3 regions of the Nonomuraea sp. NPDC052116 genome follow, and region 3 is predicted to be linked to each of the others. Evidence: riboswitches for the same ligand, from Rfam matches in the RefSeq annotation. Region 3 holds a riboswitch; each other region holds the start of a gene.
What was found. Region 3 has a riboswitch for cyclic di-AMP ahead of AB0L65_RS19765 (CHAP domain-containing protein). Riboswitches for the same ligand answer to the same signal wherever they lie in the genome.
Positions count from the first base shown of each region.

Region 1 (10,430 bases), on a different contig from region 3:
GCTGCCGGTCACCTCCGCGCTGAACAACCTGCGCGGCCAGTTCTTCACCGACTACAATCTGCTGGCCGCCGGGTCGGTGCTGGTGGCGCTGCCCACGCTGATCGTCTTCCAGCTCCTGCACAAGCAGTTCGTCGCCGGTCTGACGCTGGGGGCCACGAAGGGTTAGAGGGGGCTAGAGGAGATTGCGGAAGCGGGCGGCCACGTGCTCCCACGCCCAGTCGCGGGCGATCCAGTCACGGCCGCCCGCGCCCATCTTGCGGGCCTTGTCGGGGTCGGTCAGCAGCTCGACGATCGCCTGGGCCACCTCGCCCGGGTCCTCGCCGTCCACGACCAGCCCCGTCTCGCCGGGCCGCACGGCGTCGGGCGCGCCGCCGGACGCGCCCGCCACCACCGGCAGCCCGGTGGCGGACGCCTCGAGGAACACGATCCCGAGCCCCTCCACGTCCACCCCCTTCCACCGGGTACGGCACGGCATCGCGAACACGTCGGCGGCGGCGTAGTAACCGGGCAGGCTCGCGGCCGGCACCGTGCCGGTGAACCTGATCGACTCCCGCCCCGCCGCCAGGCGTTCCAGCGTCCTGCGGTGGGGGCCGCCGCCGACCAGCAGCAGCACCGCCTCCGGCACCGAGCGCAGCACCCGGGGCCAGGCCCTGATGAGCTGGTCCTGGCCCTTCCTCGGCACCAGCCGCGACACGCACACGACCACCGGCCTGCCGTCCAGGCCCAGCTCCGCCTTGGGCGCGTCGGGCCGGAACTGGCCGACGTCCACGCCGGGCGCCAGCCGTACGAGCTTGCCCGGCGGGACGGCGGCGACCAGGCGGCCGCGCGTGTACTCGCCCAGGTACGTCACCACGTCGGCGTGCTCGCCGATCCTGCGCAGCACGGCGCGGAAGCCCGGCGCGCTCGCCCACGACGCCTCGTGGCCGTGGGTGAGCATCACCACGCGCCGCGCGCCCGCCCGGCGCAGGCGAGGGGCGAGCAGCCCGAGCGGCGCCGCCGCCCCGAACACCACGGTCTGCGCGCCGTGCTCGGCCACCAGCCTCGCCGCCCTGCGGGCGACGGCCGGCGTCGGGAGCATGAGCCGCGTCGGATGCCGCACGATCGGGAACGGCTGGAGCTCGTCGAACTCCTCGCAGCCCGGCCAGGCGGGCGCGTAGACGACCACGCCCGGCGTGCGCAGCGCGAGGCCGTGCACGAACGACTGGATGCCGCCCGGCCTGGGCGGGAAGTCGTTCGTGACGACGAGCACCTTGGGCCCCGCACCCGGCGTCGCTCCTGCCGCCGCGCTTGTCACCGCACGGGTCGCCGCGCGGGTCGCCGCACGTGTCACTTCACGTGTCACTTCACGGGGACGCCGTTCAGCTTGGCCCATGCACGGGCCATCGCGATGCGCTCGGGGCTGGAAGGATGGGACGCATAGAGCACATATTCCACCGCATCCGGCGACAAGTCGGAAATATTGGTGACTGCCAGGCGTTTCTGCATCGCTATGAACGTGGCCGGATCGTGCGTGAGGTCCAGCGCGTGCAGGTCGGCCCTGGCCTCGATGTGGCGGCTGATCAGGTTCTCGGCGGGACTCATGAGCAGTGAGCCGAAGGTCATCAGGCCTATGACCGCGCCGACCGCGCGCGGATCGCCCAGGCCTGTGACGCCGGTGCGGCGGCGTACCAGGCCGAACACCCAGGACAGCAGGATCGCGCCCAGCGCGGCGCCCAGGGCGCCGATGAACGTGCCGTAGAGCACGTCGTCGGTCTTGGCGTGGCCCAGCTCGTGCGCCACGACCAGCTCGACCTCGGCCTTCGGGGCCTTGAGCAGCGTGTCGTAGACGACGATGCGGCGCGTGGCGCCGAACCCGGACACATAGGCGTTCAGCGCCGTCGTCCTGCGGGAGGCGTCGGCGACCAGCACGTCCTCGACCGGCACGCCGTCCCGCTTGGCCATGTCCAGGAGCTCGGTGCGGAGCTGGCCCTGCTGCATGGTCGTGAAGTCGTTGAACAGCGGCTCGAACACCACCGGGTAGACGAACGACGCCAGCACCGTCAGCGCGAACGCGCCCACGGCGGCCGGGATCCACCACCGCCTGAACCTGCGGGCCAGCGCCACGAGCACCAGCAGCATCAGGCTGAGCATGAACGCGTCGACGCCTATGTTCTTGAGCCGGTCGCTTGCCCAGGACCCCCAGGTCTGGATGGACAGGCCGTAACCGCGCAGCAGCGTCTCGCCCCACATGGCGATCGGCAGCTTGATCAGCTGGGTGAAGAGGGTGATGACCACGACGCCCAGCACCACGCGGAGCCACCAGGGGCCTTTGAGCCACGCCACCAGCTTCACGCCGAACGGCGTGGCGACGAGCAGCCCGGCGATGATCAGCGTGAGGGCCAGCGAGAGGTAGGCGGGCAGGGTGCTGGCCGCGTCGAACGCCTCGGACCTGGCGATCTGCGCGGCGGTGAAGTCGCGGGCCGGGTCGGGCGGTCCGGAGGTCAGGAGGTGCCAGGGGGTGCTGAAGGCGGCCACGGCCGCGATCACCAGGCCGAGCAGCACGGCCGCCACCGCCGCCTGCCGCCTCAGCCGGCGCTCGCCGTCGGACTCCGGCGGCCCTCCCCCGTTCACGGACACACCCTCACTCTGCCCCCGTCTTCCGCCCCCGCTCTCCCCCTTCACGAACACCCCGCCACCGGCCACCGAGCCCGCGCTCTCCCCTTTCACGGACGCGCCACCCCCGGACGTCGGGCCGACGCCCTCCCCCTTCACGGACGGGCCACCTCCCGGCATCGGGCCGGCGCTCTCCCTCTTCATTGACGCGCTCTCACCGTGACCGCGCGCCTCGCCACTCAGAGCCGTGGCGCCTCCGGCCTCCTCACCCTCCTTCGACGCCTCTTGCGACGCGTCGTCCACGTTCCGCCGTTCGCTCATCTGCCTCCCCCTCACGCGAGCCGGTCTCGCACGTAGTCGCGCCACCGTGCCGTCAGCGTGGCCGCGGAGAGGCCGAGCGCGGCGAGTGCTCGGTCTACGCCGCCCGCGCGGGCGTCACGGTAGAGCCTCACCAGCGTCCCCTCACCGAACCGGTCAGCCAGGAAGCGACACGCCAGCCAAGCCTCCTGGTACGCCCGGGCGAGCCGGACGGGGTCCCGCCCGTCAGCCGCGAAAGCCGCAGGTCCGGGCAATTCCCTCGGCAGCCTCCCGGCCCGCACCTCGGCGGCGAGCTCGGCGGCCGCGGTCCTCACGGGGAGTCCGGAGTCGCGATAGCCGACGTAGTCGGCGAACCCCTCATAGAGCCATGGGGGCAGGCGGTCGGTGCCGGCGACGACGTGGGTGAGCTCGTGGGCGAGTACGACGTCCTTGCCGGTGGAGTTCAGCCTGGCGAAGAACTCGGGAACGATGATCACGCGCCCGCGATCGGCCACCGCCGCCAGCCCGTCGACCCGCCCCACCCCGGCCAGCCCGGCCGCCTCGGCGGCGGACGAGGGAACGACTACGAGCGGTCGTACTGACCTTCCGAGCACCGCCGACACCCGCTGCCCCGCCCGATCAGCCCTCCGCGCGATGTCGCCGAGCTCGGCGGGGGTGATGTGCCGGCCGACGACCACGGACCGCGCCCCACGGACCACGACCTCGCCGTCACCCCACAGGCCGCGGACTTCGGCGGGAAGGATGGGGGAATCGGGGGTGGGGGCGCTGGCGGGGGTGACGGCGAGAAGCAGGACGGAGACGATCGCGGCCCGCCGATTCACCTGCCCTGACACGATGCCCGATCGTAGCCGCCCGCCGGCCCTTGACCGGCCACTCCGCACCCCCTTGAGAACCGCGCGCCCTTGAGAACCGCCCACCCGCACCGCATGCGGTGGCTGCGCGCCAGAGGACCGCACACCGCGCGCCATCGAACGGGGAGCCTGGCCCGCGAGCCGAGGGTCATTGGACCGAGGGTCGTGGGGCCGTGAGCCGTGGCGCGGGAAGCCGTGAGGCGGGTGGGGTGGGTGGGTGGGGTGGGGTGGCTGTTTTGAGGGGGTGCCGTTGCGGTGGGTGCGTTGTGCGGGTCAGCGGGCGTCTCCCTGGAGGCCCTCAGCCAGGTGCGGCGGGTGGCGCCGCCCGTGCTCCGCCGTAAAAAATGAAAGCAACAATGGGAGAGCCCCGCCCGGAGGAGCCGGGCGGGGCTTCTTCACATGCCGGGACGGACAGCGCCGACGAACGACGCCCGCCGCCATCCACTCAGCTTGTCGATGCGTACCCGTTCGCCTGTCCGAGGCGAGTGGACCATCTTGCCCTTGCCGACGTACATGCCCACGTGGCCGAGCCCCCTGAAGAACATCAGGTCGCCGGGCCGGAGGTTCCGCCACGAGACCTTGTTCTTGCTGCGGGCGAACTGGCTGGCCGCCACGCGTGGGAGCTTCACCCCGGCCTTCTTCCAGGCGTACTGGACGAGGCCGGAGCAGTCGAACGAACCGGGGCCTGTGCCTCCGTACCGGTACGGGTCACCGACCTGGTTCTTGGCCACGGAGACCGCCTTGCGGGCCTTCGCCTTCTGACGGGCGACCTTGGCCGCCCTCAGCGCCGCGGCCGAGGTCGTCTTCGAGGTTCCGGCGGTTGCGGCCGCCTTGGTCGTCGAAGCCGAATCGGTCGTGGCAGCCTGAGCCGTTGGGGCATGGAGGATCGCACCTCCGGCCGTCACGGTCATCGTGAGCGCTACGCCACTCAGGGCAATGCGGGACAGACGGGGGTTATGCAGGGAGGTAGACAGGATTTCTCCTTGACTCTTCCACGAATGCCTACCGGGTTAGCTGACGGATTCGGGCCTGGAAGTCGCCCTACGGCGCGATGTGCGCGCCGATTCACCCCCTGATCCCTGGGGAACTGGGATCGCTGGGTCCCCGGCTCCGTGCCTCCTGGCTGCACGGATTCGGCAGGCCAACCGTCCCGACCAACGTGTTGATATGGGGACATTTGGGCGGTTGACCAGCGGATCTTTATCTGTCTCACACCGGGAGAGACCGGTGCGGGTTCGCGGGGGACATGGCTTGTTCACCGCGACGTCGCCAGAAGCTACGCCGAAGGGTCAAGGATCGGCAAAGCGGGACACCGCCTGTAAAGATCAGATAGTGGAGTCAGTAAGGAGGGAAATCCCTGCTGGAACACCAGGTTCCGTTATCGAAATGTGACGCTGCTCACATTTGATTTCGCGCCCGTTTGTCAGGCCCCAAATGTCGTGTTTGTCACACTTGTTGTGGCTCGTCAGGCGTGCTGGATCGTTCCCATCACTCATCAACCGAACCTCGTTCGGTTGATGCGATCAACGATTCGGCGTCGTAGCTACGGGCGGATGGCGCCCACGAGGCGGCCGCCGTACGACGAGAGTTTGACGACCTTGACCACGTCGCCCGTCTGCGGCGCGTGAACGATTTTCCCGTCGCCGGCGTAGATACTGACGTGACCCAGGCTCGAGCTGAAGATGAGGTCCCCCGGCTGGAGGGCGCTCAGTGAGACCTTGCGGCTCGCGCCCCAGGCCCACTGCTGCCAGGTCGTGCGCGGCAGCGACACGCCCGCGGCGCGCCACGACGCCTGGGTCAGGCCGGAGCAGTCCCAGCCGCCCGGGCCCGTCCCGCCGAACACGTACGGCTTGCCCACCTGGGCGAAGGCGAAGCGCAGGACGGCGGCGGCGTTGCCCGAGGCCGGGCCCGTGTACTGGATGCCGACGCTGTTCGGGTTGCCGGGGTTGTAGGCGCCCAGCTTCTTCAGGAGCTTCTTCTGCTCGGAGATCAGCTTCATGATCTCCGAACGCTCCTTCTCGACCCCGTCCCGTTCCCGGTCGGCCGCCTCCAAAGCCTCCTCCGCCTTGTCGCGTTCGACCTTCAGCCCGCGGTTCTCCCGGTCGAACGCGGCCAGCTTCTCCGCCCGCTCCCGCGAGAGCTGCCCGGCCAGCGCCAGGCTCATCAGGAAGTCGTCGGGGCGGTCCGCACTCACCAGGCCGGGCAGGGAGGTCACGTCGGTGCCGAGCTTGTAGCTGTCGACGGCCATGCCGATCACCTGGGCGCGCAGGTCCGCGACCGTCGCCAGCTTGGTCTTGTAGCGGTCGTTCAGCTTGGTGTAGGCGCCCTTGGCGGCCTTGTACCGCTCGGTGGCCGTGTTGAAGCGGTCGACGACCTTGTCGGCCTTGTCGTTGAGCTTGTCGAGCTTGGCCTTGGCCTGTCCGAGGGTCGGCCGGGGATCGGCGACGGCGGCTCCCATGGGGGACAGGACCAGCCCGAACGCGAGACCCGCGGCCACCGGCACCCTGCCAAACCTCACTGTGTCGCCTCCCAGGGATGATATCTGGGGCGAATAGTACAGAAGTGGCGGGTGAGGTCACACGCTATCCACCCAATTCGTAATATCCCTGGCACAGCGCGGCAAATCCGCCCGTAAGGGGTGCAGGTAATCTAGGCCCGGCCCAGCCTGCGCAGCAGCAAGCCAGACGGAACGGGTCTGGCTCCCATCCGCCTGACGGACTCGGCCACCTCGCGGTCCGACGACACCACGGCCATGGCCCGGCCGGGCGGCTCGGCGCGTACGAGCTGGCGGATCAGATCGTCGGCGATCTCCCCCGGCTGGCTGAACAGCACCCGCACCCCGCGCGGCGCCACGACCTGCACCGGGGAGTTCAGCTCGGCCCCGTCGAACACGACGGTGACCTCGACCCTGGTCTGCGCCACCAGCCCGCCGAGCCCGGTCATGAGCCGGGTGCGCTGGTCGGCGAGGGTGAGCGTGCCGTAGCCGGTCTTGGTCACGTTGTAGCCGTCGATGATCAGGTGGACCTGCGGCAGGGCCAGGAGCTGGTCGAGGAGCTGCGGATCGTCGTCGGCCAGCGCCCGCGCGGGCACCCCCCGGACGCCGGGCCGCTCGCCGGTGACCGCGGCGACCGAGTCGGCGGGCCGACTGATCATCGTGGGCAGGGCGAGCTCCCTGCGCAGCCCGGCCGAGGCGTCCTGCAGCGCGTCGAGCAGCACCCGGATGCGGGCGTCCTCGATGCTCCTGCCCTCGCGGGCGGCCCGGCGCGAGGCCTCCAGCTGCTTCTCCACGTCGGCCAGCCGCTCGCGCAGCCGCCGCAGCTCGGACTCGCCCGCGGTGCCCGCGGCCGTGGCGGCCGACCTGGCGTCCTCCGCCGCGTGCTCCATCTCGTCGGCCCGCTGCACCGCGCCCTTGGCCCGCTCGCGGGCGTCGTGGAGCTTGCGCCTCAAATCAGAATTTTCCGCCCGGGCCGCCCTGATCTGCTCGCGCAGCCGATCGGCCTCCTCCTTGGCGGCGGTCTTCTGCGCGGCGAGCTGCTCGCGGAGCCGGGTGACGGCCTCCTCGCGCTCCGACCCCTCGGCCGCCACGGCCGACTGCACCAGGTCCGTACGGGCGACCTCGATCATCTCCGCCCAGCCGGGCGGACGGGTGAGGTAGGCGGCCGCGGCCACGAGCACGGGGTCGGCGGCCGGCGGGACATTTCCCTCGGCCAGGGATGCCACCAATTCGGGCCAGCCGGCCTCCACCGATTCGGCCACCAGCTCGCGGAACTTCTTGTCGTTCTCGAGCTGCGCCGCGATGGGCGCGCTGCCGAGTTTGGCGCGTTTTCGGGGGTCGAACTTGGCTATCCCGCGAAGGGGCGGCGGTATGGAGGCAGCGGGCATCGTCCCGAGGACCTGGGACGCCAGATCGACGACATTGAGCCGCACCTGCTCGGGAAGCGGGCGAGACAGGCCTTCACCCGCTGAACTCATCCCACTTGTCCCTTCGTGACATGCCCTTTCAGACAAGGGTACGGCTGCCGCGTACCTGACCGTAACGGCCACCTCTCTCTAGACAAGCGCTTGGTTGGGGATATACGACTGAGCCGGGACGGGTGTTCACCCAGGAGGCCGACCATGACAGAAGAGATCCGCACCTCCACCCGTGACCTGGTGGAACTGCGCGACAGCCTGGCCCGCTGGCTGCGCGGGAGGGTCGGCGCGAGCGCCTCGGTGTCCGAAGTGTCCAGGCCCGCCGAGAACGGCATGTCCAGCGAGACCCTGTTCTTCACCGCGACCTGGGACGAAGGGCGAACGCGCTGCGTAGCCAGGCTCGCACCTGCGGTAGAAGCCGTTCCCGTGTTCCCCTCGTACGATCTTGGGGCGCAGTTCGAGATCATGCGCCTGGCCAGGCAGAAAGCTGGGATCCCAGCGCCCAGGGCCCTCTGGTTCGAGCCGGACCCGGAACACCTGGGCACGCCGTTCCTCGTCATGGAGCGCGAGGACGGCGACGTGCCTCCGGACGTGATGCCGTACACGTTCGGGAGCTGGCTGCTTGACGCGGCGCCCGCGGACCGGCGCAGGCTGCAGGACGCCGGCGTGGCGGTCCTGGCGGCGCTGCACCGGGCGGAGTTCACACCTGCGGAGCTGGCCCCGTTCGGGGCCGCCGGGTTGCGCGCGCACGTCGAGGCGCAGCGCGGCTACTACGAGTGGGCCCACGGCGAGCGGCCGATCCCGGTGCTGGACCGGGCCTTCCGGTGGCTCGAGTCGCACTGGCCGCGGAAGCCCGGACCCGACGTGCTGTGCTGGGGCGACGCCAGGATCGGGAACATGATGTTCAGGGACTTCACCCCGGTCGCGGTGCTCGACTGGGAGATGGCCGCCGTGGGGCCGCCCGAGCTGGACCTGTCCTGGATGATCTTCCTCCACCGCTTCTTCCAGGACATCACGGTCTCCGCAGGCTTTCCTGGCATGCCCGACTTCATGCGCAGCGAAGACGTTTGCAGGAAATATCGGGAAATCACGGGGTACGAGCCTCGCGACATGGACTTCTACGAGATGTACGCGGCGCTCCGGCACGGCATCGTCATGGCCAGGGTGTGGCAGCGCCGGATCCACTTCGGCGAGCAGCCCCGACCCGACGACCCCGACGACCTGGTGCTGCACCGGGCCACCATCGAGGAGCTCCTGGCCCGCTGACTACGTGCCGGCGTCGTAGACCAGCAGCGCGACCTGGACCCGGTTGTTGAGGTCGAGCTTGGACAGGATGCGCGAGACGTGCGCCTTGACCGTGGGCACGCTCATGTAGAGCTCCCGCGCGATCTCGGCGTTCGACCTGCCCTGCCCCACGGCCAGCGCCACCTCGCGCTCCCGCTCGCTGAGCCGGCCGAGCAGCTTCCTCGCCCGCGAGGTACGGTCTCCCGCGGCGCCGTCGGACACGTGCGTGATGAGCTGCCGCGTCACCGCGGGCGACAGGATCGGCTCGCCCGCGGCCACCTTCCTGATGGCCTCCACCAGGTCGCCCGGCGCGATGTCCTTCAGCAGGAACCCCGCCGCCCCCGCCCGCAGCGCCCGCAGCACCTGAGCGTCGGCGTGGAACGTGGTCAGCACCACCACCTCAGGCGGCGCGGACGTGCCGCGCAGCGCCTCGGTGGCGGTGAGCCCGTCGACGCCGGGCATGCGGATGTCCATCAGCACCACGTCGGGCCGGTGCTCGGCCACCAGCGGCGGCACCTCGGACCCGTCGCCGGCCTCGGCCACGATCACGATGTCGTCGGCGCCGCCCAGGATCATCGACAGCCCCGCCCGCACCATCGCGTCGTCGTCGACGATCAGCAGCCTGATCATGCGTCCTCCCGAGTCGTCTCCACCGGCCAGGGTAGCCACGCGCGCACCACGAAGTCGCCGTCCTGCGTCGCGCCGTGCTCCAGCCGCCCGCCCGCCAGCTCGGCGCGTTCGGTCAGCCCGATGAGCCCGGCCCCGGCGCCCGGGATGTACGGGACGTGGCGCACCCCCACGGGATTGCGCACCTCCGCCGACAGCCCTTCGCCCCGCGTGCCCGAGACGGCGACCGCCACGGGCGCCCCGCCCGCGTGCTTGCGCGCGTTGGTGAGCGCCTCCTGGACGATGCGGTAGACGTTGCGGCCGAGCCCTTCCGGCGCGTCGCCGCCGGCGCGCAGGTCGAGCCGGACGTCCATGCCCGCGTGGCGGCACTCCTCGACCAGCGTGGGCAGGTCGGCCAGCGTGGGCTGCGGCCGGTCGGGGACCGGGTCGTCGTCGCCGCCCGGCCCCGCGTGGCGCAGCACGCCGATGACCTCGCGCAGGTCCTGCAACGCCAGGTGGGCGTTGGTCCTGATCGCCCCGGCCGCCCTGACGATCTCCTCGGCGGGCGCGTCCGGCCGGAACTCCAGCGCGCCGGCGTGCAGGCTGAGCATGGAGATGCGGTGCGCGAGGACGTCGTGCATCTCCCGGGCGATGCGCTCGCGTTCGAGCCGCTTGGCCTCCTCCGCGGCGCTGTCGGCCCGCTGCCTGAGCGACCAGACGAGCTGCCGCCGGGCCCTGACCACGACGCCCCACGCGAACACGGTCAGCATCAGCGCCAGGGACAGGGCCACCATCTCGCCGCGCTCCGCGTCGGTGTGGTACCGCAGCAGGATGAAGGGCACGAGCGTGACGAGGGAGAACAGCATG
Region 1 is NZ_JBFAWA010000016.1:62,450-72,879, reverse strand. Features, by position in the region: gene AB0L65_RS28895 (carbohydrate ABC transporter permease) at 1-166, shown strand, start outside; gene AB0L65_RS28890 (glycosyltransferase family 4 protein) at 173-1,249, opposite strand; gene AB0L65_RS28885 (M48 family metallopeptidase) at 1,339-2,610, opposite strand; gene AB0L65_RS28880 (hypothetical protein) at 2,925-3,743, opposite strand; gene AB0L65_RS28875 (C40 family peptidase) at 4,157-4,672, opposite strand; cyclic di-AMP (ydaO/yuaA leader) riboswitch at 4,746-4,910, opposite strand; gene AB0L65_RS28870 (NlpC/P60 family protein) at 5,305-6,279, opposite strand; gene AB0L65_RS28865 (NYN domain-containing protein) at 6,411-7,733, opposite strand; gene AB0L65_RS28860 (phosphotransferase family protein) at 7,878-8,939, shown strand; gene AB0L65_RS28855 (response regulator transcription factor) at 8,940-9,587, opposite strand; gene AB0L65_RS28850 (histidine kinase) at 9,584-10,430, opposite strand, start outside.
Region 1: another riboswitch for cyclic di-AMP. It lies ahead of AB0L65_RS28875 (C40 family peptidase); the one in region 3 lies ahead of AB0L65_RS19765 (CHAP domain-containing protein).

Region 2 (10,430 bases), on a different contig from region 3:
ATCGCCGCCATGGCCGAGGCGTACGACGTCACGATGGCCCCGCACTGCCCGCTCGGCCCGATCGCGCTGGCGGCGAGCCTGCAACTGGCGTTCGCGATCCCGAACTTCCTGATCCAGGAGCAGAGTGTGGGCATCCACTACAACCAGGGCAACGACGTGCTCGACTACCTGGTCGACCGCACCCCGCTCCGGTTCGCCGGCGGTTTCGCCGAACGCACCGCCGTACCGGGCCTGGGCATCGAGGTCGACGCGGCGGCCGTGGAGCGCGCGGCCGAGCGCGGGCACCGCTGGCGCAACCCGGTCTGGCGGCACCCGGACGGCTCCTTCGCCGAATGGTGATCAGGCGGGCAGGGTCGCCGCGACCGCGGTGAGGGCCGCGCGGGCGTCGGGGAGCGGTTGGCCATGACCGACGCAGGCCAGCCGCGCGTCGATCTCCGCGAGCCTGCGGAAGGAACCGAGCAGCTCTGAGCGGTCCAGATTGAACACCCCGGGCATGACCTGTCCGTTGACGTGCGCGACCGTGTCCCCGGTGAAGAGAACCCCGGAGCGTGGCAGGTGAACCGCGATGCTGCCGTCGGTGTGCCCGGGAGTGTGGATCACCCGTGCGCCACCGCCGAAATCGATCGTGTCGCCGTCCTCCAGCTCGCGATCCACGCGGCACGCGGGCGCGGCGGGCAGCGGATGGGCCCCGAGGTCGCGGTGCAGGACGCGCTCCTCGTCGGTGAAGAGGGGCGGAGGGGCGGGCTTCTCGCCGCGGATGACCGGCGCCTCCAGCCGGTGGGCCAGCACGGTGACGTCGCCCCACCCGCTGATCTCGGCGGCCCCGCCGCAGTGGTCCTCGTGGAAATGGGTGAGCACGACCCGCTTGACGTCGCTCCTGCGGTGGCCCAGTCGCTCGATCGCGGCCGCGATGTCCTTGCCGGAGGTGGCGACGCCCGCGGAGGAGCTGCACTTCGGCCGGGCCGGCGCGCGGCTGTTCATCAGCCAGCAGGCGCTGTCGAAGCGGATTCGCCGGCTGGAAGAGGTGCTGACGGTGCCGCTGTTCGAGCGGACGACCCGCGCCGTGGAGCTGACCGAGGCGGGGGAGCGGTTGCTGCCCCATGCTCGTGACGCGGTCTCCGCGTTCGACCGGGCGATCCAGGCGGTCCGCTTGGCGGACGACCCGTTGCGGATGGACGTGTACGACGAGCGGTTCACGCCGCTGCGGATGGTGCGTCAGGCGAGCGAGCGCGACTCCCGCGTACGGATCGAGCTGAGCATGCGGCAGGGGCTGTCCGTGGCGTTGCCGGCCCTGCGGCGGCAGGAGCTCGACGCCGCGTTCGGGCGCGTGCACGACACGCCGGCGCCCTGGCCCGCCGAGCTGGCGTACCGGCTCGTGCGTCTGGAGCCGCTGCACGCGTTCGTGCCCGAGGATCACCGCCTGGCCGCCAGGGACGTGCTGCGGCCGGCTGACCTGCGCGAGGCGGGCATCGCGATGCCCGACCCGGCGGGCGCGGCGGAGTGGCGCGGTTATCTCGTACGGCTGGCCGACCGGTTCGGCGTGCCGTTGCGCTTCAACGCTCCGGCCATCGGCCAGCGGCATCTTGTGGAGCAGTTCCTGGCGGAGAAGAGCGCGGTGGGGCTGGGCGAGATGAGCATCGACCCGGCCGGGAGCGGCCTGCGCCGCATCCCGATCGTCGAGCCGACGCCGCTGATGCCCTGGTCGATCGTCTGGCATCGGCGCAATCCCCGGCCGCTTCTGCGGGCGCTACTGCGGCAGCTGCGCCCGCGCCCGCTGCCCGCCCCCTCCGACCCCGGGGTATGGGTGCCCGAGATCGACCTGACCCCTTTGGGCTCCGACGGCTGAAGCCATGCGTGTTCACGTGCCAGGCGCGGCTACCGCCCTGCCCGCCAGGTGGTTGCGGATGGCGGTCCTGGCGCGCTCGTAGGCGTTCGGGTCGTCGTGCAGCAAGGAGACGGCGTTGGCGTTCTCCATGAAAGAGATCAGCTCGAAGGCGAGCTGGTCGGCGTCCGTGTCGTCGGCGAGCTCGCCCAGCTGGCGGGCATCCTCGACGGTACGCGTCACGAAGCGGATCCAGTCGAGGCCGGCCGCGGCGACGGCATCCCGCACCCGGCCCGGACGGGCGTCGAACTCCGCGGTGACGGCGAAGAAGAAGCAGCCCCCGGGGAAGACCCGCCGCTGCGAGTAGCTCAACCAGCTCTCGCACAGCCGTCGCACCCTGCCCAGGCCCGGCGGCACGGTCAGCGCGGGCTGGACGACCTCGTCGACGAACACGCTCATCGCGATGCGGATCGTGGCGAGCTGAAGCTCCTCCTTGGAACCGAAGTAGCCGAACAGGCCGCTCTTGCTCACGCCGAGCTCCGTGGCCAGCCGGCCGATCGACAGCCCTTCCAGCCCGTCCTGCGAGGCGAGGTCCGCCGCCCGGCGCAGGATCACGTCGCGGGCCCGCTCGTCCCGCGGCCGTCCCGCCATCTCCACCCCTTCTGCGTACGAACGTTCGGCCCAGGATAGCGGCTTGACGTCATCTTCGGTATGTTCCTATTCTCGGCACGAACGTTCGTACAAAGAAAGGGGTGGAGCAGCGGCATGCTGAGATCCCGATGGACTCCCGGACCGGCGGCCGGCGCCACCGGCTCGGTGCTGGTCAGCGTCACCGACTTCAAGATCAGCCGGCCGCTCGACCTGCCCGGCGTCTACCAGGCCGGGCTCACCCTGCGCCGCGCGTGGCCCGACCTGCCCGGCGCGGTCGGCATGTGGCTGTGGACGGAGCCGCTGGCGGGCAGGTGCGGCTCGGTGTCGATCTGGCAGGATGAGCAGGCCCTGCGCACGTTCGTCGCCTGGCCGGACCACGTCGCCATCGTGCGGCGCTACCGCGGGCGGGGAGAGCTCAGGTCCACCACCTGGACGACTACCCAACCCGACCCCGGCGTCTGGGCCCGGGCCCGCTCGTACCTGTCCGGCGACCGTGACTAGCCACACCACACAAAGAAGGACATATGCCACCCGAGACCGGCGAACACGAAGTGCTGCGCGTCATAGCCGACCGGGTCCGTAGCGGCAGCCGTCCCGGCGCCCGCCAGGACGGCCACCGGGTGGCCCTGGCCATCGAGGGCGGCGGCATGCGCGGCACGGTCTCCGCCGGCATGGCCCTGGCCCTGCACGAGGCCGGCGCGGCGCACGCCTTCGACGCGGTCTATGGGGCATCGGCCGGGGCCATCACCGGGGCCTGGCTGCTGAGCGGAACCCCCGAGAACCTGACCGGCTGGGCCGAGCCCGTCTACGCGCGAGCGATGATCCGCCCGTTCAACCTCCTGCGCGGCCGTCCGATGGTCGACGTGCGGAACCTGGTCGAGTACCTGTACTGCGAAGTGACCCGGATGGACTTCGACGCGGTCCTGACCAACCCGATCGAGTACCACCCGCTGGCCACCGACGTACAGACCGGGCAATCCACCGATCTGCGCCCCCATCTGACCGGTCCCGTCGAGCTGCGGCTGGCCCTGCGGGCCAGTGCGGCGCTGCCGTTCCTCGCCGGTCCGCCGGTCGAGCTGGCCGGGCGGCTCTTCTACGACGCGGGACTCGCCGAGTCCATCCCGTACCGCACCGCCCTGGCGCAGGGCGCCAGCCACGTCCTCGTGCTGCGGTCCCGTCCCGCGCCTTCGGCCGCGGCCGGAGCACCGGCCGCGCGACCGTCCTACGGATCGCGCCTGATCGCCGCGACCGTCCTGCGGAGCTACCCCGAGGCACTGCACCGGAGTTTCTACGCGCGCGACCACCGCTTGCTGCACGACGACACGCTGCTCGCCCGGTACGACCGGCCCGAGCCCCGGACGACCCCTCCACCCGCCGACGGCCAGGCCGCGCCCGATCCGGCGGTGCTGTCCGTGCGCCCCGCGCCTGACTCCCCGCGCATCGGCCGCCTCACCCGCGACGGCAAGCCCCTCAAAGCCGCGCTCGAAGCCGGGCGCGCAGCCGTCAACCTGCTGCTGCAACCGCTCGGCCGGCCGGCCGCCGCACCATAGACGCGACTCCGCCACGCGGCCGGGTGTCGCCACTTGGCGATGCTCCACGCGGGGCCAGGTGCCGGTCCGGCCAGACGCGCCGTCCGCGCCCGGCGGCGGGGCGTTGCGGAGGTGGCGGGATCTCGTGCCCGTGATCCGCCCCGCGCATGTACAACAGTGCCTATGAAGGATGACGATGACCTCCAGGCGCGGGGAGAGGATCTTTCGGCTGTCGTCACGGCGGTGCTGACCGGGTCGCGGCTGTTGGTGGCGGTCGCGGTGAGGTCATTGGGAGCGGTCGGGGACAGGGTCACGTTGCCGCAGTTCAGGATGCTGGTGGTGCTGGCCGGCCATGGTGAGACCAAGCTGGTCACGATGGCGGAGCTGCTGGGCGTCAACTCCTCCACGGCGATGCGGATGGCCGATCGGCTGGTGGCCGCCGGGTTGATCGTACGGGAGGTCAATCCGCACAACCGGCGCGAGAGCCTGATGCGGCTGACGGACGAGGGACGCCGCATCGTGGACGAGGTGACCGCGCGCCGCAGGGAGGAGATCGGCGCGATCGTGGCGCGGATGTCGGCCAGGCAGCGCCGGGCGCTCATCTCGGCGATGAACGCCTTCAACGAGGCGGGCGGCGAGCCACCCCTGGACGTGCCGAACCCGCTGGGCTGGTCCGCCGTCTGAATCGCTTACGCGGCGGCCGGAAGCCGTGCGGGCTCCCTCCTCGGCCGTCAGATGGACGGGGTGGGGAAGCTCTCGGGTGTCGTCAGGCCGGTGCTCTCCAGGAGGCGCTGGTGGTTGAGCACCGCGGCGTTGGCCTGTTCGGAGAAGCGCCGGACCAGGGTGTTCTGCGTGGTGCCGCGTACCGTGCCGATCAGGCTGAAGATCTGTCCGTGCGCCAGGCGCAGCCATTTGACGTACGTCTTGTCATAGGCGGATCCGGACCTGCCGGAAATATCTGTCATCCAGTCCTGCTGCTGAGGCGTGGGCTTCACCGGCAGTTTGACCTTCAGCTTGGCGGCCACATCGCGCACCTGCCCGTCGAGCATGTCGTGCTGAGCCGCGATCTCCTTGCTGACCTGGCGGACGCGGGCGCTGTTGGCGCGCTGTATCGCGTCCTGGGCCATGGGCATCTCCCACAGGCTGGCGAGCCGGACCTTCTTGATGAGCTCCTGGTCGGCCTCCGACAGCGGTCCCCACTTGGTCTGCCGGGTGCGGGTCTCCGGCTCGTCCTCCACCGGTTGGACGGTGGGTGCGTCGGTCGGTCCGGTCTCGATGTCGGTCGGCTCGGTGCCGAGGCCGGCGGTCGGCTCGGTGCTGAGGCCGGCGGTGTCAGAGACGGGCGTCGGCGTGTAGCCGGCGCAGGCGGTCAGAGTGCAGAGGGCGGCAATGCCGCAACTGATGAGAGCGCGACGGCTGTCGAGGAGTCGCATACGCCGTCATCCCCTTCCGGTCCCTTGGACGCGGCCTTCGTGAGTGGCGCCGGTCACTGAGGGATACGCGGGAGGGTGCGGGAGTGTTCATGGCATTGTGCAAGATTTGCATTGCGCAAGACTGCCGGGGTCCGCTGAGCCGTTGCCCGAGGCGGCCTTCACCGGTGCCATCCGTGGACGGCGTCCACCGCGTGCTCCTCCGGGCCGAGAGGAGCACGCGGGGCGGCGTCCACCCGATCGCGGTGCGGACCCGCCGTGTGGGCTCAGGCCGTGGGGCGGCCCAGGCCGCGCAACTGGTCGGCGGTCAGCGCGGAGACGTTCTGGTCGACAGGGGACTCGGAGTACTGGTGGATGGCCCAGGACTTCCAGTCGGCGGGCGGGGAGATGGCCCCCTTGGCCTTGCTGTAGTGGGCGACCCACAGCGGGTACTCGGACAGGCCCTTGCCGTACTTGTTGGCGAAGTTCCAGCCGCTGTAGAACATTGGGGTGATCCCCGTCTTGTCCTTCACGTACGACAGCCACGTCTTGGCCCAGGCGTTGACTTCGGCGACGGATCTGCCGTTCGCGGTCTCCAGGTCAAGGACCAGCAGGTCGCCGGCCTTGGCGGGCTGCGAGTTCACCACGGACAGGAAGTGCTCGGCCTCCGCGATGGGATTGTTGCGGGGATGGCCATAGTGGTACGCCCCGCGCACGATGCCCTTCTTGCCCAGCTCGCGCCAGTGCCTGGCGAATGAGGCGTCGCGGAAGGACGTGCCTTCCGTGGCTTTGATGATGCCGAACTTGGCCGGGCTGGCATTCCAGTCGTACAGGGGCTCGTAATTGGAGATGTCCAGGCCGTAGATGAGGGGTCCGGCTGCCTGACGAGTCGCCGGCACCGGGTTCTGCGCGGTGGGCGATGCGAAGGCGAAGGTGGCGATGGCGGCGGTTCCGGCGAGGATCGCGACGGCGACGGTGAAGCTGAGGTACTTGGTGAGGAGATCGCGGTGATTCTTGAGGATGTAGGCGATTGTGGCAAGCCGGGGCTTGGACATGAGGCATTGACTCCTTGCTTCCATACCGCCTACCGGGTTAGCTGACGGGTTCGGGCCTGGAAGTGCCCTACATGGCGCAGCCTGGGCTGGCGTCTGATTCACCCCAAGAACGTGGGTCCCCGGTTCCGCGAGGCGCGGATTCGGCGGCCGGACGCTGTCCCCGAAGGGCTTCTTCGGGCAGCGCGCGGTCCGGTCAACGAAGCGGCAACGATGTGGCGAAAGGGCTCCACATGTGTGCCGCAACTAGGCAAAAGATAGACATATACCCATAGATGGCGCAAGTAGCGCAAATCGGATTCGCGGGTGTGGGCGACTGGGCGGCGCTGAAATGCCGTGCCTGTAGGGATTCTGGCACTTGGCAAAAAATCGGGGGCGTCGCTTCCGGGCCTTTATGATCTCGGCACAGGTGGGGCAGGCCATTCATGCGTTGCCATTGTGACAAAACACCGTTCTACCGGTAATCGTGACTCCAGCCCCGTCCTTTGACGTCCGCGGCGCCGTCGGGCACGCGGGAGCCGGGCGGACTCCAACTCTCCGGGGGTCCGCACGTCGATCGGCCCCGGCGGGTCACCGGATCCCGGCAGGTGTCCCGGCGTCGCCGGTGCCGAGGGTGGTCAAGCGGGCTCCTCATCGGGGGTGGTGATGGGCAGGCCGGCGTCGGCGGCCCGGGGGTAGGCGTCGTCGATGTGGACCACCTGGCGGCCGCTGCGGGCCAGCAGGCTCGCGGCCGCCGCGGCCCGGTAGCCGGTGCCGCAGTGCACCCACACCGTTCCCTCCGGCACCTCGGCCAGGCGCTCCGGCAGCTCGGGCAGCGGGATGTGCACGGCGCCGGCCACGTGGCCGGCCCGCCATTCGTTGCCCATGCGCACATCCAGGACGGTCAGGCCGCCGACCGGTTCCCCCGCGCGAGCGGCGGCCAGGTCGGCGAAGGTCGCGGTGGCCAGCTCGGCGATCAGGCCCGGGTCGTGTCCGGCCCACTGTTCGACGGAGCCGGTCGAGGCGGCGGCCGGGCGGTCTATGCCGATGCGGGCCAGCTCGCGCTGGGCGGCGGCGACCTGTTCGGCCGACTCGCCGAGCAGCGTGAGGGGTGCGCCCCACGGGGCCAGCCAGCCCAGCCAGGTCGCCATCGGCCCGTCCAGGCCGAAGCTGAGTGTGCCGGCCAGATGCCGGTCCGCGAACGCCTTGCGTGAGCGCAGGTCCACCACCCATTCGCCCGCCCGCAGGCGAGCCAGCAGCTCCGCGCTGTCGGCCCGCCGCGCCGGGGTCAGGTCGATCGGCTCCGCTCCGGCGGCGTTGCGCGCGCCCATATGGGCGTAATAGGCGGGGTAGGCGTCCAGGCCTTCCAGGATGTGGGTGACGAAGTCGTCGGCCTCCATCCGCAGCACCGGGTTGACGTCCTTCTCCCGGCCGATGGTCGAGGCGGACGCGCCGGACTGCGTGACCGCGCAGAAGCTGCCGAACCCGTGCGTCGGCCAGAGCCGCGCCCCGTCGGGCAGCAGGCCGGACAGCCGCCGCGCGGAGGCGTGCTGGTGGCGGGCCAGGGTGCGGGCGTGCTCGGCGCCCAGCAGGTCGGTACGCCCGGTGCCGCCGAACAACAGCGACCCTCCGGTGAACACCCCCTCCGGCCCGCCCGGCCCGGCCACCACGTAGGACAGGTGGTGGAAGGTGTGCCCCGGCGTGCCCACCACGTCCAGCCACATCCGCTCGGAGACGGCGACCCGATCTCCGTCATGCACCGGCACACGGTCGAAGCCGACCTCCTCGGCCCCGCCCACCAGGTACGCCGCCCCGCTCACCCGGGCCAGCGCCAGGCCGCCGGAGACGTAGTCGTTGTGCAGATGGGTCTCCACCACGTGGGTGATCCGCACCCCCAGGCGGCCGGCCAGCGAGAGGACGCGGTCGATGTCGCGCTGCGGATCGACCACCACCGCGACCTGCCCGTCATGGGCGAGATAGCTGCGGTCCCCCAGGGAAGAGGTCTCGATCACCTCGACCTGGATCGTCATCTCCTTGTCTCCTTTCGATCGTCAAATACCCCGGGGGGTATCAAGAGAACATACGGGTGCCCCAGGGCACCCGATCACACGGTCACGAAAGAGCGAGGAACAGCTTCTCCAACCGCTCCACGCTGATCGGCGGCTCCTCACCCTGCTCGCGCGCCACCTGGCACTGCTGCAACCCGGTCGAAATGATCTTGAATCCGGCCCGGTCCAACGCCTTCGACACCGCCGCCAGCTGCGTCAGCACCTTCTCGCAGTCATCGGCGTTCTCGATCATCGCGATCACCCCGCCGAGCTGGCCGTGGGCCCGCTTCAGCCGCGTCAGCGCGTCCCTCAGGACGGTCGCGTCCATCTCCATCCGCACCACCTCCGCGCCCAATATACCCCCGGGGGTAACTCGGCAAGGGCCGCGGCGGTAGTCAGCGGCGCTGAGAGCCCTGGTCCACCTTGATCAGGGTTCCGGCCGGGGGCGGTGACGTGCTGGAGCCGCGCGTATTTCCGACGGGAGCAAGGGAACGAGAACGTGATCTCGGGACCTGACGTGCTCCTACGGGCGGCGGCGAGGAGGTCCGGCGAACGATTCGTCATGACGCGCGGGGTGTCGTGGGCGGCGACAGGTTGAGGAACTCAGATCTCGGATCGGCGAAGGAGGCCGGTCCTCTTCGGTGAGCTCAGGATCGGGGTCACCTCCAGCCTGCGGACATCGTCAAGCGATCCGACGGTCTCGGTGAGAAAGGAGTACAGCCCGCCCAGATCGTCGGCCGCGACGGCCACCAGGAGGTTCGCCGCCCCGGTCGTGGCCGCGGTGAACCGCACCTGCGGATGCCGGCTCAGCTCTTGTCCGGTCGCTTCCAGGCTGCCTGGACCGGTGGCGATCCACAGCAGCGCCTCACTGCCGATGCCCAGCAGCCTCAAGTCCACTTCGCACGCCATACGCACCATGTGGGCAGAGATGAGCAGGTCCAGCCGACGGCGCACCGTCGACGCCGACGTTCCCAGCCGGGTGGCCAGGTCGCTGTAGCCGGCGCGCGCGTTCGCGGCCAGCTGGTCGATGAGCGCGTCATCGAGCGGTTGAATCTGCGGCGCGTCGGCGGGCTCTCGCGGCAAGGTGGCGAGGGTCTCGAACTGGTCCATGGGCAGCAGTCCCGCGCTCCAGGCGAACCCCGCGGGAAACACTTTCAGCAGGTCGTAGGCGTCCCACGAATGGACGGCGGCTGTGGCGGGCAGGTCCCGAAGCAGCAGCGAGGTCCGGGCCCGGGGCCCGTCGAGAAAGAGCACGCTGCTGATCTCGTCACCGCCGCCGAGAATGTCGACCCACACCGTGTCGGCACGCCGCGCCAGTCCCGCGGCGATCGCCTGGATGCGGCTGGGCCGGCACCGGATCCGCAACACCATGGGGATGAGCCGGGGAAAGCGAGCGGGATTGCGGATCGCTGTGGGCCGCAACGTGCCGTCGTGCAGGAGCGGTGTCGCACGGCGCACGACCGTCCGCTCGGAGATCCCCAGGACACGGGCGATCGTTCGCCATGACGCCCGCGGCGACGCCATCAGCACCGCGGCGATCCGCCGCTCCGTCGCATCCATCTCATGCCTCATGTGTCTTACTTTCGCCAGAATCCCATGATCCATGACGCATATCACGAAGCCATGGGGGCGCTGCTCGCTCTTTTCCGCCGAGCGACCGTAGAACGGAGGCGTACCACTCCGGCAAGGAAGGTGACATCAATGATCGTGAGGGAACGCCCCGTCGTGGACACCGAGTCGGGGAGCGTGCAGGGCACCGTCGAGGACGGCGTCGCCGCGTTCCGCGGCATCCCCTACGCGGCTTCCCCGCTGGCGGACCGGCGCTTCGCCGCCCCCGCGCAGCACCCCGGCTGGTCGGGCCGGTGGGATGCCGCCTGCCCCGGCCCGTCCGTCCCCCAGGCCCCCTCCCGTCTCGAAGCGGTCATGGGACACCGCACCCC
Region 2 is NZ_JBFAWA010000028.1:96,601-107,030, forward strand. Features, by position in the region: gene dgoD (galactonate dehydratase) at 1-339, shown strand, start outside; gene AB0L65_RS42055 (MBL fold metallo-hydrolase) at 340-981, opposite strand; gene AB0L65_RS42060 (LysR family transcriptional regulator) at 926-1,846, shown strand; gene AB0L65_RS42065 (TetR/AcrR family transcriptional regulator) at 1,859-2,473, opposite strand; gene AB0L65_RS42070 (hypothetical protein) at 2,588-2,974, shown strand; gene AB0L65_RS42075 (patatin-like phospholipase family protein) at 2,998-4,023, shown strand; gene AB0L65_RS42080 (MarR family transcriptional regulator) at 4,186-4,686, shown strand; gene AB0L65_RS42085 (DUF4142 domain-containing protein) at 4,734-5,435, opposite strand; gene AB0L65_RS42090 (GH25 family lysozyme) at 5,699-6,466, opposite strand; cyclic di-AMP (ydaO/yuaA leader) riboswitch at 6,478-6,622, opposite strand; gene AB0L65_RS42095 (MBL fold metallo-hydrolase) at 7,081-8,472, opposite strand; gene AB0L65_RS42100 (metal-sensitive transcriptional regulator) at 8,555-8,824, opposite strand; gene AB0L65_RS42105 (Lrp/AsnC family transcriptional regulator) at 9,094-10,050, opposite strand; gene AB0L65_RS42110 (carboxylesterase family protein) at 10,192-10,430, shown strand, end outside.
Region 2: another riboswitch for cyclic di-AMP. It lies ahead of AB0L65_RS42090 (GH25 family lysozyme); the one in region 3 lies ahead of AB0L65_RS19765 (CHAP domain-containing protein).

Region 3 (10,430 bases):
CCTTGGACGGCGGGGTGGGGGAGCCGTGGCTGAGCGGCGCCCGTGAGATCTTCCAGATGTGGTACGATGGCGGCCCGGCCGAGCCCAACCTGTGGGCACGTTACGACCGGCTGCTGCGGCGCGAATGGCTGGGCGTGGCCGCCGGCCATCGTCCTCAGGGCCTGCCTGACAAGCCGGCCGACACGACGTATCACCTCGACGGCCGTCTCGTCACCGACATCGACGCCTTCTACTGCACCATCGGAGAGGCGATCAACGGTCCCGGCGGCTATTTCGGCTCGAACCTCGACGGCCTGCATGACTGCCTCTTCGGCGGATGGGGCGCCGCCAGGCCGTTCCGACTGGTCTGGCACCACTCCGACGTGGCTCGCCGGCATCTGGTCCCGGGTTACGACCGGCCCACCCACGACCCGCGGTGTTGGAGACCGAACGTCGAGCTGGACGACCTCCTGGAGATCTTCTCCGATCGTGGTGTCGAGGTCGAGCTCCGCTGACCCGCCTCTCGTCTTCCGAACCGACATGGCCTCACCACCGCTATGCGCGCTGTCTCCGATATTCAGAGCGCTTCGGGCGAGCAGGTGACGGTGACAGTCCTTCGATCCGGAACCGAAAGCTCAGGTCAAGCCTGAACGCGGCAGGCGGTTCGATCGGATGCGACTGACCCGGGCGGGTCGCTTCGCCGAGGCACTCAGCGGCACGTGAAAGCCGGGAAAGGTCGTGCAGGGGTGGTCCTTGGGTTACTTGACGATCTCCAGGATCGCCATCATGCCGGCGTCTTCGTGGTTGAGGATGTGGCAGTGCAGGACGGTCCTGCCGGTGTAGTTCTGGAAGTGCGTCCGGATGACGATCTGCCCCTTGGGAGGGACGCTTGCGGTGTCCTGCAAGCCATGCCCTTGATGGGGTCGCCCGTTGATGCTCATCAGTTGGAAATCATTGGTGTGGACGTGAAAGGAATGCTCTTCGTTGCTGTCGTTACGGACGATCCACTCCTCGACGGTGTTGAGCTTCGACCGGATGTCCACCCGATTCATGTCGAACTGCTTGCCGTTGATGTAGAACGCGGTGCCCGCCTTGTTCTCAGAGAACACGATGGTGCGCCGCGCGGCGATAGCGGCATGGCCCAGGTCCTCTGTCGGCGCGAACGTCGCGGGCAGAGCCGGCGGGTGCATCGCAGGGCCCTCTGAGACAACGGTCGCCAGCGTGGCTTGCGGGAACCGGTTGCCCGCGGGCCCGGTGCTGTACGGGAGCGTCCACAACTGGGCGTGCCCGGGCGGACCGCCTCGTACAAGCACGTCGAACCGGGAACCGGCCGCGAGCAGGAGCGAATCCGCCGTCCAGATCCGGTCGACGGGATTGGCGTCGTGCGCGATCACCTGGAACGGCTGTCCCTGCAGGCTGACCCGGTAGTAGATGTTGGCGCTGATGTTGGCCAGCCGCCAGAGTTGAATCTCGCCCGGGCGGATGTGGATGGTCGGGTTCAGCTGGCCGTTGACGGTCCGGTTGGTCGGCGCACTGATGTGGAGATCTTTGGTTTTGATCGCGTCGCCCTGCACCTGGAAATCTTTGAGCGCGATGACGTGCTCTTTGATGCGCAGACCCGGCGGCAGATAGCGCTTCAGCCCATCGACGACGATGATGCCCGACATTCCACCGGCGACCTGTTGTGCCGAGATCGGATGCGCGTGTGAGTGGTACCAGTAGGTGCCAGGCGCGAGATCGTCCGGGAACTGATATGAGTAGTGGAACGTCTGGCCTGGATGGATGTGGATGAAGACGTTGTCGGAGTGGCCTGCCGGTGACACGTGCAGGCCGTGCACGTGCAGATTGGTGTAAGGGCCCAGCCGGTTCTCCATCGCCAGTTCCAGCCTGTCTCCTGGCCGAATTCGCAGCGTGGGCGGCATGTACTGCCCGTTGTAGGTCAGCGCCGACAGTGTTCGGCCGGCCACCTCCACCCGCTTTTTCTCCACGACCAAATGGGCGCGCAGGACTCCGTGGTGACTCACCAACTGCGGCGGGTCGCGCAGCGGGACCCCTTCGGCTGCCAATGGCGGCGGCGGGCTGCCGGCGAGCCCACCCGCCGCGGCAGTGAAAACGAGAGTTCCGGCAGCAGCGAAGCCCGCCAGACCGGGTCGAAATCGCATTTACACCCCCCGATGTGCATGCCGTCCGTCCAGCGCAGCTTCCCGTGCCAGAGCCGCTTAATCCGAGGCCAAGCCGAAAGCCCACCCGCACCCAGCCGACGTCGTCACCACGCCAGTCCATGATCACCTCACCGCCCCACGCCGCCGGCCTGCCCACGGGGCGGAGGCGATCTGGTCGGCCAATCGACGCATGCTCGCCGCAGGCATCACCGTCCTGTACTGGGGCGTGCTGTCGGTGTTCGCCTTGCGGGGCATCCGCCGCCGACCCACGGTGCGCTCTGGCGTGTCACGGCCGTGACGGTACGCCGCCCCAGGGCAGCACGCCTGGGCTTTGCGTGTTGAGTGTCGGGGTCAACCGGACGGGTGGTACCGCCGACCACTGCGGCGGCCGCCGGTGCGGTGGCCGCTCTGGACTGCACGGCCGTCCGGTCGGGTCCGGTTCACGATCCGATGATCGTGCTGTTCCGCAGCGACGCCGACGCCGAGACATGGGTGGAGTCGTATTGGTGGGCCCTGCCTGGACCTACACAGGTCAGTCCGTGGCCATGACCGCCGAGGCTTGGACGCCACAGCCGCTGTACGCCTGGTGGCAGGGCCTTTCACTGCTGAGCGACTGAGCCGGCCAGACTGTGTTGAGCAGGAGTCACTGTCGCAGTTCACCCAGTCGGGATCGTGCCAGCCTGAGACCTTTGCATAAGCACAGATGGGCGGCATATCCGTTGGATCCTGCGCCATTACTACCGGGACCCCTGAACGTGGCAGGCGGTGGCGCGTTCCCGGAGGAGGGTGCGTTCGCGGGCGTTGCGGGTCATGTCCGCCGCCCTTTCGAACTCGGTCCGGGCCTCTTCCCTCCGGCCCAGCTTGAAGAGCAGGTCTCCTCGTACGCTCGGCAGCAGGTGGTAGTCCTTGAGGGACGGCTCGTCGGCGATCTGGTCGAGGAGCTGGAGGCCGACCGCGGGGCCGTAGGCCATGGAGAGGGCGACGGCCCGGTTGAGCTCGACGATGGGGGAGCGGGACAGCTTGGCCAGCGCCTCGTACAGGCTCGCGATGCGTACCCAGTCGGTGTCCTCCGGGTTGAGGGCTCGCGCGTGGCAGGCGGCGATGGCGGCCTGGAGGGTGTACGGGCCGAGCGTGCCGTCCCCCAGCTTCTCGGCCTGGTCCAGGGCGGTGAGGCCGCGCCGGATGAGGAGGCGGTCCCAGCGGGCGCGGTTCTGGTCAAGGAGGAGGATGGGCTCGCCGGACGGGCTCACCCGGGCCGCCGACCTGGACGCCTGGATCTCCATGAGGGCGACCAGGCCGTGCACCTCCGGCTCCTTGGGCATCAGGCCGGCCAGGACCCGGCCCAGCCGGAGCGCGTCCTCGCACAGGGCGGGACGCATCCAGTCGTCGCCGGCCGTCGCCGAATAGCCCTCGTTGAAGATCAGGTAGATGACCTCCAGGACCGATTCCAGGCGCGCCGACAGCTCGGTGGCCTGGGGGACCTCGAAGGGGATCTTCTTGTCGGCCAGGGTTCGCTTGGCGCGGACGATCCGCTGCGCCACCGTGGACTCCGGGACCAGGAACGCCCGGGCGATCTCGTCGGTGGTCAGGCCGCCGAGTACGCGGAGCGTGAGGGCCACCCGGGCCTCCACGGAGAGCGCCGGGTGGCACGCCGTGAACACCAGCCGCAGGAGGTCGTCCTCGATCTCGTCCACCTCGGGCAGGTCCTCGTCCGTGTCGAGGCGGTGGCCGAGCTCGATCAGGTTACGTTCGAGGCGTTCGTTCCTGCGGATCAGGTCGATGGCGCGGCGCTTCGACACCGTCATCAGCCAGGCGCCGGGGTTGCGGGGCACGCCGGACTCCGGCCACTGCTCCAGGGCGGCGACCAGCGCGTCCTGGGCCAGCTCCTCGGCCAGGCCGACGTCGCGCACCAGCCCGGCGAGCCCGGCGATGAGCCGGGCCGCCTCGATCCGCCACACCGCCTCGATGGCCCGATGGGTCTCCGTCCCACGGCGGGGGGTGGCCTGGGTTCGGGCCTGGTCGTCGGTGTCGGAAGCCATCACCGGCCCATGAGAGCAGCACGAAGGCGCCGATGGCAACCCGCGTCCCGTCATGTGTCCCAGGGGGCGGTTAGGGTCGGGGCGGGCGCGTGCGGGTCAGGGGTTGGGCGTGTCGACGCCGAGGCGGTCGCGTAGTGCTTGTTCGCGGTCCCGCTCGTCCGCGGGCAGCGAATCGTCCGGTACGTCCGAAGCGTCGAACACCCGCCACACGTCCAGCCCGATCCCGTCGTACCCCGGCGGCACCGGTACGCGCATCGCCCATTCGATCGCCTCTTCCCGGGACTTGACCTGGATCAGCCAGAAGCCGGCGATGAGCTCCTTGGCCTCGGCGAAGGGGCCGTCGATCACGGTCGCCTTGCCGCCGCTGTACGCGATCTGGGCCCCCTGCGAGCTCGGGTAGAGCCCTTCGGCCGCCAGCAGCACGCCCGCCTTGGTCAGCGCCTCGTTGTAAGCGTGCATGTTGTCCACGACCTCCTGGCTGGGCAGCGCCCCGGCCTCGGTCTCCGCGTTGGCCTTGCCGACGATCATGAATTTCATGGGTGTCTCTCTTTCGTCCGGTTCGAGCTCTCGTCGAACGCGTCGAACGGCGACAGGCGGGATCGACACGTACGCGGGAGATTCATTGCGCGAACAGCCGGGCAGCGATGCCGTCCAGAACGTACTCGAGCCCGGTCTCGAACTGCCAGTCCGGCCGGTCCTTGTGCCTGCCCTCGTAGATGTACTGCCGGAAGCCGGGGTAGCGGCCGGTGTCGAGGAGGTACGTGAGCTGTGGGGCCATGCTGAGGTAGACCTGCTGCTCGCTGGACCAGCCCTGACCCGCCATGAGCCGGCGCATCGCGATCTCGGCGCCGGTGACTCCCTGCGTGAAGGAGCCGACGGTGTTGACGACGGCCAGCTTGGTGTCGGCGTCCAGGTCCAGGCCGTCGACGGCGCGCAGCGAGCGTTCCGCCACCGCCAGGCGGTTGGGGGTGACGGCGAGCAGCGCGCTCGGCGGGAGCTGGGCGAGCCAGAGGTGCTTCAGCACCAGCTCGCGCGTCCTGACGGCGATCTCCCGCAGCGTCTCGCGCCATCCCGCCGTCTCGCCGGGCAGCTCCAGCTCGCCGTAGACGTGGTCGGCCATCAGCTCCAGCAGCTCGTCCTTGCCCGACACGTACCGGTACGCGGCCATCGGGGCGACGCCCAGCTCGGTGGCCAGCCGCCGCATGGTGATGGCGTCGAGGCCCTCCGCGTCCGCGACGCCCACGGCGGCGGTGGCGATGCGGTGCGGGGACAGGGTCTGGCGGGGGGCGGGCGCCGGGCGCTCGAGGCGGGCCCACAGCGGGGGCCTGTCATTGGGCTTGCGCGGGGCAGCCATGGATCGCCCTCCTCTCGACGAGTTGGTGTACAACGTATCAGTAGTAGACGACGTACACGCTGATCTACAATGTAAAGGCGCCGAGCTGGTCGAGAAAAGCGCGTGCGGTCGGGGCGCAGTCGTCCGCCGACGGAACGGCCAGGGCCTCCGCGCTCGCCCGGCCGGCCACCGAGGCGGAGCCGGCCGATTACCTTGATCCGTGGAACGACCCGCGGGTGGGCCGGTCGTGGATGGCGCTGGCGGGCGCGGCCGACAGCCGTTACACGCTGGACCTGGTGCCCGCGCTCAAGGCCGATGGGACGCCGAAGCTGCTGGTGTGGGGGGGAGGACGACACGTTCCAGGAGGTCCGGTACGCCGAGCGCTTCGCCGCCGAGGTGCCGAACACGACGCTGGTGCGCGTTCCCGGGGCGGGGCACATCCCGATGGAGAACGATCCGGCCGGGGTCACCCGGGCGCTGGCGGAGTTCTTTCTCGGCTGAGACCATTGCGGGCGACGAGGGCGACGGTGGTGAGCAGGGCCAGGGCGATCGCCAGGGCGGGTGCGGGGCCGGTCGTGAGGTGGAGGGTGGCGCCGGTCAGGGCGCCGAGGAACATCGCGGCAATGGAGGCGGATCGGCGCAGGGCGGCCCGGCCCGGCGTGTCGGCGGCCAGGCCCGTGAGGGTCGTGGTGAGGACGTTGGTGACCAGGTCGGGTACGCCGAGCGCCCGTACGGATGCGTTCTGCAGGCCCATGCCGTACGCGAGCAGCGCGATGAGGGCCGCCTGGGCCCAGGTCGTGCGGTGCCCGGCCGTGAGGGCGACGGCGAGGGCGGCGGCGACGAGGAGCGCGTGTACGGCGGTGGCGGCGGCGAACGCCCGTCGCGCGTTCGCGGTGTGCCTGATCACCCGGCCGGCGCTCCAGGCGCCGGCTCCGAAGGCGACGAGGGCCGCCGGGGAGGGCCATTTGGACATATGGGCCTCCCCGGCCAGGGCGAAGCTGAGGAAGACGATGTTGCCGGTCATGTTGGCGACGAAGACGCGGCCCAGGCCGAGGAAGCTGACGGCGTCCACGAGGCCGGTGACGCAGGCCAGGAGGATCAGCAGGGCGGGCAGGACGCCGTGCGGGTTGGCGCCGCGCGGGAAGAGCCCGTCGGCGACCCGTCGCAGCCCACTCCGGACCAGCCTTCCGGGACGTCTGCGCGCGGCTGGCATGGTGGGCGGCTCCTTGGCGAGGTCGCGGGTGGTTCGCCTCGGGTCTTCCCCGGTGGCGGGCCGCCGCACTCGCGGGGGTGAAACGCGACGGCCGGACGGCACCGGCCGCCGGGTTCCGCTCGGCACCCCGCCGCACCTGCGGGGCGAAACGCGACGAGCGCGCATCCCGTTGCGGGACGCGCGCTCGTTCGGCGCTGGGGGAAGGCCGGCCAGGAGGTGCCTTGGGGGAGTCCAGCCTGGAGGGGGACGGTCCGGTCAGGAACGGTACTGGGGGTAGCCGTAGCCGACGACCTGGGACTTGGGACGGACGCGCTCCTCGACCTTGCCGTTGCCGGTGTTGCCCTCGACGGTCGAGATGGTGCCGTCGCCGTTGTCCTTCTCGACGAACCCGACGTGCTTGATGTCGTCGAGGTTCTTGCTGCCGCTCCACGAGAAGTACACGATGGCGCCGGGCTTGGCCTCGGTGCCGAAGCGGTGGTTGGCCTGGAACCACTTGGCGTGGGCGACGGTCCAGGCGTCCCAGCCGATCTGCGAGCGGGCGCCGGTCTGCTCGCCGACCCAGGAGACGAACATCGCGCACCAGGCGGCGTTCAGGTAGTCGGCGCGGCTGCCGCCGTCACGGGCGATGGTCTCCGCGGCGCGCTGCGAGTTGGCGTACCAGCGCTGGAACTTGGTGCCGCCGCCGGCCGCGTTCTCGGTGATGCCGACCTGGGACTTGGCGAGCGCCAGGACCTGGCCGGCGGTGACGCTGACCTTGGTCTCGCGCGAGCGCTCGGCGTGGTCGGCGACGGTGGCGGTGCCGGCGACGGTGTCGATCGGCTGCTTGTCTGCTGCGGTGGCGCTGGTCATGTGGGCGCCGAACGCGGTTCCGAGGATGGTGGCGCCGAGAAGGGCGCGGGCGATGTTGGTCTTCGCAGCAGAGGTAAAGCGGATGTTGGCCATCGAGGGGGTTTACTCCTTGCTTCCATGCCGCTTACCGGGTTAGCTGACGGGTTCGGACGTGGAAGCTGCCCTACGGCACCGAAGTGCCGATTCACCCCAAAGGACGTGGGTCCCCGGTTCCGCCCGAGGGCGGATTCAGCGGTCACAGGACGTTCCTGTGATGTGTCGTGCGATGGTCGGACAAGTCCGGACAAACCGGACGTATGTCTCAAGAATGCCTCAAACGTAATGCATAAGGCAAGAGCGTTACAAATCGATAAAGGCCCAGCTAGGCGACCTGCCTGCGAGCCTCGGCCAGAAGCCCCATCATGGCAAGGGATTCGTCGAGCGGCATGATCGAACTTTCGGTCCTGCCTTCGGCCGTCGCGGCCCGGACCTCACGGAGCTCCCCGGCGTACCCGTTGTCCGCCGGATCGAGGATGTACTCCTCCGGCTCCATGGAGGGCCCGGACAGCAGAATCCGCGGCGTAGCCCAGAACGGTGCCTGGAGGTCCGCCCGCATCTGAGTCCCTACAACACTGGCATGGTTCGGGTAATTCCCGAGCAACGAAGTCTCCACGAGAGCCTTCCTGCCACCGGGGTAGAGCAGCACGCCGCCGGCCTCCGCGTCGACGCCGTTGGGCGCCAGAGTGCCGGTGATCCGCAGGTCGGAGGGCATGCCGAGGATCAGCTGGGCCAGCCCGAACGGGTAGATCCCCAGGTCCAGGAGCGCCCCGCCGCCGAGCTCCGGCGCCCACAGCCGGTGCTCCGGGTCGTAGGGCTTGGCGAAGCCGAAGGAGGCGTGCACCGAGCGGAGGTCGCCGAAGCGCTCGTCGGCCGCGATCTTCTGGACGAGCGGGTTGAACCGCATCCACATCGCTTCCATCAGGAACACGCCCGCCTCGCGCGCCAGGCGTACCATCTTCTCCGCGTCGTCCACGGTGGCGGCCAGCGGCTTCTCGCACAGCACGGCCTTGCCCGCGGCGATGGCGACCTCGGCCACCTCCAGGTGCTGGGCGTGCGGCGTCGCCACGTAGATCGCGTCCACGGCCGGGTCGGCGCAGAGCCGCTCATAGGAGTCGTACGCGGACTCCGCCCCCAGCGTGGCGGCCAGCGCCTGCGCCCGCCCCAGGTTCCTCGACCCGACGGCGGCCACCCGCATGCCCGGTTCGGCCGCGATGGCCGCCCCGACGGTCCGCGCGATATTCCCTGTCGCCGCTATGCCCCACGCAAAATCCCGCACGCGGGAGATCGTAGACGAGTCAGGTCATGTTGAACGTGTCGGGGTCGGGTCCGATCCGCTGGCCCCTGTTCATCGCGCCGATGGCGGCCATGTCCTCGGCGTCGAGGATGAAGTCGAAGACGCCGATGTTCTCGGCGATGCGCGCCGGGGTGACCGACTTGGGGATCGCGACGTGGCCGAGCTGCAGGTGCCAGCGGAGCACGATCTGCGCGGGCGTCTTGCCGCACTTGTCCGACAGCTTGGCCAGCGCGGGGTCGTTCAGCAGGCCCTGGCCCTGGCCGAGCGGGCTCCACGCCTCGGTGAGGATGCCGTTGGCCTCGTGGAAGGCGCGCAGCTCGCGCTGCTGGAGGTACGGGTGCAGCTCGATCTGGTTGATGGAAGGCACGAGGTCGGTCTCGTTCATGAGGCGGGTGAGGTGGGCGATGCTGAAGTTGGAGGTGCCGATGGCCTTGGCGCGCCCGTCACGGTAGATCTTCTCGATCGCCTTCCACGCCTGCACGTACTTGTCCTGCTGCGGCACCGGCCAGTGGATGAGGAAAAGGTCGATGTAGTCGAGGCCGAGCCGGGCCAGGGACTCGTCGAAGGCCGCCTCCGCGCGGCCGTGGTCGGCGTTCCACAGCTTGGTGGTCACGAACAGCTTCCGGCGCGGCAGCTCACTTTCGCGTACGGCCTGCCCCACGCCTTCTTCGTTGCCGTACGCGGCGGCGGTGTCCACGTGCCGGTAACCGGCCTTGAGCGCGGTCGTGACGGCCCGCGCGGCCTCGTCGGCGGGCACCTGCCAGACGCCGTAGCCGAGCTGCGGGATCTGCACGCCGTCGGTGTTGAGCATGAGCGAGTTCATACTCTCCATTGTTCACGTCGCGTTTCTGGTGGCTTAAGGCGGCGGGGCTAGCTTGAAGCGGTCGTGAACGGGCCATCACCCGGCTGGGAGGACAGGAGTGGTCGAACAGGCGTCGGCCTGGGTGGAGTCACCGCTCCAGATGCTGTGCGCCGTCGAGGCCCATTACGCGGGCGTGCTCGGCCCCGAGACGGTGGTCGTGCCGCGCGCCGGTCTGAGGCCGTTGAAGGCCACGCGTCGGGAGCTGAGGTCTCTTGGGCTGCCCGACGGCCTGGAGCTGGCGGAGCCGCGTGAGCGCATGCCCAGGCGCGTGCAGGCCGTCGGTGACGCCTTCTCCGGCAGGGTGCAGATGCGCTGGCTCACCTCGCGTCCCGGACGCATCGTCATCGTGGACGACGGGCTGGCCACGCTCCGGCTGCTGGAGCTGCTGGCCGCGGGGCCGTACCGGCCGCTGCTGCGGGCCAGGGCCCAGCCGACCAAGCTGCGCTCCGTGCTGGGCCTGGCGGCCGCGCTGCGGCTGCGCCTGAGCGACGTGTCGGTCTTCACCGCCCTGCCCGTGGACGAGGCCCTGGCGGACGGCGTCCGGCGGGCCGGGATCAACCTGGTACGCCACCAGTTCGACTGGCTGCGCGCCCAGCCGCCCAGCGCGGAGGGGCCCGCGGAGCGCACGGTCGTCCTCGGCACCTCGCTCGTCCGCAACGG
Region 3 is NZ_JBFAWA010000009.1:248,936-259,365, forward strand. Features, by position in the region: gene AB0L65_RS19730 (barstar family protein) at 1-494, shown strand, start outside; gene AB0L65_RS19735 (multicopper oxidase family protein) at 738-2,141, opposite strand; gene AB0L65_RS19740 (RNA polymerase sigma factor) at 2,879-4,180, opposite strand; gene AB0L65_RS19745 (YciI family protein) at 4,277-4,717, opposite strand; gene AB0L65_RS19750 (TetR/AcrR family transcriptional regulator) at 4,800-5,534, opposite strand; gene AB0L65_RS19755 (alpha/beta hydrolase) at 5,637-6,014, shown strand; gene AB0L65_RS19760 (YoaK family protein) at 5,980-6,726, opposite strand; gene AB0L65_RS19765 (CHAP domain-containing protein) at 6,982-7,668, opposite strand; cyclic di-AMP (ydaO/yuaA leader) riboswitch at 7,682-7,819, opposite strand; gene AB0L65_RS19770 (Gfo/Idh/MocA family oxidoreductase) at 7,937-8,890, opposite strand; gene AB0L65_RS19775 (aldo/keto reductase) at 8,910-9,731, opposite strand; gene AB0L65_RS19780 (hypothetical protein) at 9,829-10,430, shown strand, end outside.